2 regions of the Streptomyces sp. NPDC013317 genome follow, and region 2 is predicted to be linked to the other one. Evidence: riboswitches for the same ligand, from Rfam matches in the RefSeq annotation. Region 2 holds a riboswitch; the other holds the start of a gene.
The links. A riboswitch is a leader RNA that binds a small molecule or an ion and turns the genes downstream of it on or off. The one in region 2 is predicted to bind glycine.
Positions count from the first base shown of each region.

Region 1: another riboswitch for glycine. It lies ahead of gcvP (aminomethyl-transferring glycine dehydrogenase); the one in region 2 lies ahead of gcvT (glycine cleavage system aminomethyltransferase GcvT).

Region 1 covers NZ_JBVHDX010000011.1:265,595-268,988, forward strand. Annotated here, with positions in the region: gene gcvP (aminomethyl-transferring glycine dehydrogenase) at 1-1,738, opposite strand, end outside; glycine riboswitch at 1,800-1,917, opposite strand; glycine riboswitch at 1,918-2,016, opposite strand; gene ACZ3IJ_RS27195 (PRC-barrel domain-containing protein) at 2,131-2,499, shown strand; gene ACZ3IJ_RS27200 (DNA polymerase IV) at 2,972-3,394, opposite strand, start outside.
Region 2 covers NZ_JBVHDX010000002.1:258,076-261,469, forward strand. Annotated here, with positions in the region: gene ACZ3IJ_RS05910 (enhanced serine sensitivity protein SseB) at 1-190, opposite strand, end outside; gene ACZ3IJ_RS05915 (AAA family ATPase) at 282-953, opposite strand; glycine riboswitch at 1,093-1,195, shown strand; gene gcvT (glycine cleavage system aminomethyltransferase GcvT) at 1,355-2,482, shown strand; gene gcvH (glycine cleavage system protein GcvH) at 2,560-2,940, shown strand; gene glyA (serine hydroxymethyltransferase) at 2,961-3,394, shown strand, end outside.

The DNA.
Region 1 (3,394 bases), on a different contig from region 2:
CGGCCAGCTCGCCCTGAGAACCGGCGTTGGGCTGGATCGACACCTTGTCGTAGCCGGTGACCTCGGCGAGACGCTCCTCGAGCTCGGTGATGAGCGTGAGGTAGCCCTGCGCCTGCTCGACCGGGGCGAAGGGGTGGATCTGGCCGAACTCCGGCCAGGTCACGGGCTCCATCTCGGTGGTCGCGTTCAGCTTCATGGTGCAGGAGCCGAGCGGGATCATGCCGCGGTCGAGCGCGTAGTCACGGTCGGCGAGCTTGCGCAGGTAGCGCAGCATCGACGTCTCGGAGCGGTGCGCGTGGAAGACCGGGTGGGTGAGGTACGCGTCGGAGCGGAGCACCCCGGCGGGCAGCGCGTCCTCCGTGGCGGCGTCCAGGGCCTCGATGTCGGCGGCGACGCCGAAGGCGCTCCACACGGCGTCGAGCTGGGCGCGGCCGGTGGTCTCGTCGCAGGAGACCGAGACGTGGTCGGCGTCGACGAGGTACAGGTTGACGCCGGCCTCACGGGCGGCGGCGACGGCCTCGGCGGCCTTGCCGGGCACCCGGACGGTGACGGTGTCGAAGAAGCTTCCGTGGACGACGTCGACGCCGCCGGCCTTCAGGCCCGCGGCGAGGATGGCCGCGTACCGGTGGGTGCGCTGCGCGATGCCCTTGAGGCCGTCGGGGCCGTGGTAGACGGCGTACATGCCGGCCATGACGGCGAGCAGCACCTGCGCGGTGCAGATGTTGCTGGTGGCCTTCTCACGGCGGATGTGCTGCTCGCGGGTCTGCAGCGCCAGTCGGTAGGCCCTGTTGCCGTCGGCGTCGACGGAGACGCCGACGAGGCGGCCGGGCAGCGAGCGGGCGTGCTTGTCCTGGACGGCCATGTAGCCGGCGTGCGGGCCGCCGAAGCCCATCGGTACGCCGAAGCGCTGCGTGGTGCCGACGGCGATGTCCGCGCCGAGCGCGCCGGGCGAGGTGAGCAGCGTCAGCGCGAGCAGGTCGGCGGCGACGGTGACGATCGCGCCGAGCTCGTGGGCCGCGTCGATGAGCGGCTTGATGTCGCGCACGGCACCGGAGGCGCCGGGGTACTGGAGGAGCACGCCGAAGACGCCGCGCTCGGCGACCTCGGCGGGGATGCCCTCGGACAGGTCGGCGACGACGACCTCGACACCGGTCGGCTCGGCGCGCGTCTCGATGACCGCGATGGTCTGCGGCAGGGTGTCGGCGTCGATGAGGAAGACGCCGTTCTTGACCTTGCCGACACGGCGGGAGAGCGCCATGGCCTCGGCGGCCGCGGTGCTCTCGTCGAGGAGGGAGGCGCCGGAGGTGGGCAGACCGGTGAGGTCGGCGACCATCGTCTGGAAGTTGAGGAGCGCCTCCAGGCGGCCCTGCGAGATCTCCGGCTGGTAGGGCGTGTACGCCGTGTACCAGGCCGGGTTCTCCATGACGTTGCGGAGGATCACCGGCGGGGTGAAGGTGCCGTAGTAGCCCAGGCCGATCATCGGGGCGAGGACCTGGTTGCGGTCGGCGAGCTCACGCAGCTCCGCGAGGACCTCGGCCTCGGTGCGGGCGGCGGGCAGACCGAGCGCCTCGGCGTTCTTGATCACGTCGGGCACGGCGGCGGCCGTGAGCTCGTCGAGGGAGCCGTAGCCGACCTGCGCGAGCATCTTGGCCCGTGCTTCGGCGTCGGGCCCGATGTGCCGCTGCTCGAACGGAATGCCCTGTTCGAGCTCGGAGAGCGGAATGCGGTGGGCGGACATGTACGGAGGCCTCCTGGTCGTCACGACCTGCGAGGGGCACCACGGCGCGGGTACCCGGACGGCCTCCCCCTCTGTCATCTCAACCTGAGAGCTTCACCGGCATGCCGAAGGGGCGCGCCGGTTTTCACCGTCGGTGAGAGCGAATGCCGTCGGACTTCCGCTCTGCTTTCCAGAGTGACCTCGCCCGTGCGGTACAGGTGCCTGAGAGATTCCGGGGAGGATTTGCTCCTTCGGCGCCTCCGAAAGGTTTCTCCGGAGGACTCTCCCGCACGGTGTCGACAGCCACAGCCAGCCTACCAGCGCCGTTCCCGGACCAGTCGCTCAAGTGGCCGACATCCCAGATGTGCACTTTCGTAGTCCTTGTAGAGCAGTTGCGACCTGTTGGAGGGACCGTGCAGACCGACATCGATCCGCGCAGCCTGATCGGCCGCAAGGCGTACGACCGCAACGGACACAAGATCGGCACCGTGGACGAGGTGTACCTGGACGACGCGACGGGAGTCCCCGAGTGGGCGGCGGTCCGCACGGGACTCTTCAGCCGGGACGCGTTCGTCCCGCTGGAGCCGAGCGAACTGGTCGAGGACGGCCTCCACATCCCGTACGAACGCGCCCTGATCAAGGACGCCCCGGACTTCGGCGTGGGTCGCCACCTCTCCCCCGAGCAGGAACTCCAGCTCTACCGCCACTACAGCCTGGCCCTCCCGCCCCCGCCCCCGATGGATCGCGACTTCGGCCGCCTGGCAGGCCAGGAGGAGACCTGACCACCCCACGGCCGGCGCAGTACCTCCCGCGAAGACCGGCCCCTCCGCCAGCCACCTGCGGCCCCTGACGCAACCGGAGGCCGCCCCTGGCATGCTGGCGGCCGGCCACACGCCCTCCACCCGCCGACGGCGAGGCACCAGCCACTGGCAAGCCGGGCCCCTCTGCCAAGCCACGTGCAGGCCCCGAACGGGCCAGGAGGACGCCTGACGTCCCAGAGCCACGGCCGGACAAGCGCCCGGGGAGCCACACACCCTCCACCGCCGCCGACGGCGAGGCACCAGCCACTGGGAAGCCGGGCCCCTCTGCCACGCCAGCTACATACCCTGGCGGGCGCGGAGAAGACCTGACCACCCGCCCACTCCTGCCGACCGCGCGGCCACCACCCACAGGGAGACCCCCACCTCTGCCATGCCCTCTGCACGGGTGGTGCGGGTGGGAACGACAAGCCCGGCCGAAGGCCGGACGCACCCCCTAGGCGACCGCCGCCGCCCCTCCCTCCGGCCCCACCAGCGGCAACGGCTCCCCCGGCTCCAGCTCCGGATCGTCGACGAGAAACGTCCGTACCCGCCCCGGCGGCGACTGCGGCTCCTCGAAGCGCACGGTGACGCGCCCGACCCCGCTCCCCTGCACCCACCCGGCCCCGTACACCGCATGGCGTACGTCGTTCCCGGGTGCCCATCTCCGCTCGACGGTCTGCGGCTCCTCCGGCTCGGAGGCGGCCGCAGGCGCCGACATGTCCTCCACCGCGCCCTCCGGGCTTCCCGCACCCCCCGATCCCCCCGTATCCCCCGCTTCCTCCTCCCGCTCCGCCGCCTGGGCGAAGAGATCCTCCTGCGTGTAGTCGGCGAGGCCGCTCACCCCGACGCCGAGCAGCCGCACGCCGCCCGTGGTGTC
Region 2 (3,394 bases):
CGTACGGGAGTCCGTCGATCTCCAGCGTGGGCAGGTCGAGGTCCCGGCTCTCGGGGCTGCCGCCGTTGGGCAGCGGCACCCAGACGGGGCTCCGGCCGAGCACCTCCACGAGCCGGCCTCCGGCGGAGGCGTTGCCGAGCGAGGCCGCGAGGACCTCTTCGAGCTCGTTGCCCGGCCACGTAACGTCCACGGTTCCCGTATCCCCTTCTCGCGCGCCCTGGTCACGACGCCCTCGGGGCAGAACCCTAACGCCGCCCTGATGTCGTCGTGGCCAAAAGTACTCAGTGGGCGGCGCGGAAGGCGATCGTGCGCAGAGCGCCCGCGGCGTCCCGGTCGAGCAGGGTCGCCGAGGCGCAGCCGCGGGGCAGGCGGCCCGACTCGACGGAGCCGATCATCCGGCCGACGGCCCGGCGGTGGCGGGCGAAGGCGTACCCGGAGACCCCGCGGCCGCGCTCGCGCTGTCCCTCGCGGGCGGTGTCGGGGGTGACGTCGAGCAGGATCAGGTGCAGGGCGCGGCCGCGGCGGCGGGCCTCGCGGGCCAGCCAGTTCCGCACCCAGGACTGGGTGCCGCAGTCGTGGACGACGACGCTCCGTCCGGAGCGCAGCGCCCGCCACAGCCCGGCGTAGTGGGCGATCCGGGCCAGGGGGCGGTAGACCGCGTACGGCAGGAAACCGGGCAGCCGGGCCTCCCAGCGCTCGCGGGCGTCCTGGGAGTCGATGCCCAGACCCTGGGCCGCGCGCCGCATCAGGGTCGACTTGCCGCTTCCGGGCAGCCCGGAGACGACCACGAGGTCGCCCGCGGCGAAGGCGAGCGTCCGGGGACCCCGGCCGCCGCGCTCGCGCAGGTCCCGCAGCAGGGGCGCGGCGAAGCGGCGCCTTCGCGTCCTGGCGCGGGCGCGCTGGGCCGGTATGCCCGTGCCCGTCGCGTATGCGCCGCTGTGCTGGAACGTCATCTTTTCTCCCCCTGTCGGGTCCCGGAGACCCCTGCCCACAAAGTGTAAAGAAGGGGTAATGAGGCACAAGCGATTTGCCGATCGGACACCGCATGCAATGATGTGCGCGCCAAGCGCACACAACCGCATACCGGCCGCTCGAATCCGCGCGGGAGAGTCCCGGAACCACCACGGTGGGCCCCGGGCGCCGAAGGAGCAAGACCCTCCCTTGAATCTCTCAGGCCCCGTACCGCGTGGATGAGGCAGATCTGAAAAGCGGGACGCCCCAGGCGTTCCCACCCAAGGTGCAAGCCGAACTCTCGGAGACGAGATGCCCTCGGTGAACCTCTCAGGTTCCATGACAGATGGGGAGGACGTCCTCGCCCGTCATGTTTTCCGCCCTTGGGACCCGGGAGCCACCCATGAGCACGTCTGCCCCCCGTCTGACCGCCCTCGATGCCCTGCATCGGTCCCTGGGCGCGACCATGACCGACTTCGCCGGCTGGGACATGCCGCTGCGCTACGGCAGCGAGCGTGACGAGCACAACGCCGTCCGCACCAAGGCGGGCCTCTTCGACCTCTCCCACATGGGCGAGATCACGGTCACCGGCCCGCAGGCCGTCGAGCTCCTCGACTTCGCCCTCGTCGGCAACATCTCCACCGTCGGCGTGGGCCGCGCCCGCTACACGATGATCTGCCAGGAGGACGGCGGCATCCTCGACGACCTGATCGTGTACCGCCTCGGCGAGACGGAGTACATGGTCGTCGCCAACGCCTCCAACGCGCAGATCGTCCTCGACGCGCTGACCGGGCGCGCGGCCGGCTTCGACGCCGAGGTGCGCGACGACCGGGACGCGTACGCCCTGCTCGCCGTCCAGGGCCCGGAGTCCCCCGGCATCCTGAAGTCGCTCACCGACGCCGACCTGGACGGTCTGAAGTACTACGCCGGCCTCCCGGGCACGGTCGCCGGGGTCCCCGCGCTGATCGCCCGCACCGGCTACACCGGCGAGGACGGCTTCGAGCTGTTCCTGAAGCCGGAGCACGCCGAGGGCGTCTGGAAGGCGCTGACCGAGGCCGGAGCCCCGGTCGGCCTGATCCCGTGCGGCCTCTCCTGCCGTGACACGCTCCGCCTGGAGGCGGGCATGCCGCTGTACGGGCACGAGCTGACGACCTCGCTCACTCCGTTCGACGCGGGCCTGGGGCGGGTCGTGAAGTTCGAGAAGACGACCAACGAGGGTCGCTTCGTCGGCCGTGAGGCGCTGGAGAAGGCCGCCGAGCGCGCCGAGACCGCGCCGCCGCGCAAGCTGGTCGGCCTGATCGCCGAGGGCCGCCGCGTCCCGCGGGCCGGCTTCTCCGTCGTCGCGGACGGCCAGGTCGTGGGCGAGGTCACCTCCGGTGCCCCGTCGCCCACCCTCGGTAAGCCGATCGCCATGGCGTACGTGGACGCGGCGCACGCCGAGCCCGGCACGCAGGGTGTAGGTGTGGACATCCGCGGCACCCACGAGCCGTACGAGGTCGTGGCGCTGCCCTTCTACAAGCGCCAGAAGTGACGCATCCGTCTCGTCCGGCGTCTCACCCCGCAAGACCCACGTTCATCAGCACTCGTCCGATCCAGGAGAATCAGGTCATGAGCAACCCCCAGCAGCTGCGCTACACCAAGGAGCACGAGTGGCTGTCGGCCGCCGAGGACGGCGTCGCGACGGTCGGCATCACGGAGTTCGCGGCCAACGCGCTCGGTGACGTCGTCTACGCCCAGCTCCCGGAGGTCGGCGACACGGTGACCGCGGGCGAGACCTGCGGCGAGCTGGAGTCGACCAAGTCCGTCAGCGACCTGTACTCCCCGGTCACCGGTGAGGTCGTGGCGGCCAACCAGGACGTGGTGGACGACCCGTCGCTGGTGAACACCGCTCCGTTCGAGGGTGGCTGGCTGTTCAAGGTGCGCGTCACCGGAGAGCCGGACGACCTGCTGACCGCCGACGCGTACGCCGAGTTCTCCGCCGGGAACTGAGACCCCTTAGGGATCGATTCATGTCTGTGCTGAACACCCCTCTCCACGAGCTGGACCCGGAAGTCGCCGCCACGGTCGACGCCGAGCTCCACCGCCAGCAGTCCACCCTCGAGATGATCGCCTCGGAGAACTTCGCTCCGCTGTCGGTCATGGAGGCCCAGGGTTCGGTCCTCACCAACAAGTACGCCGAGGGCTACCCGGGCCGCCGCTACTACGGCGGCTGTGAGCACGTCGACGTGGCCGAGCAGATCGCCATCGACCGGATCAAGGACCTGTTCGGCGCCGAGTACGCGAACGTCCAGCCGCACTCCGGCGCGTCCGCGAACCAGGCCGCGCTCTTCGCGATGGCCCAGCCCGGCGACACGATCCTCGGTCTGGACCTGGCCCACGGCGGTCACCTGACCCACGGCATGCGCCTGAACTTCTCCGGCAAGCAGTTCAACGTGGTCGCTTA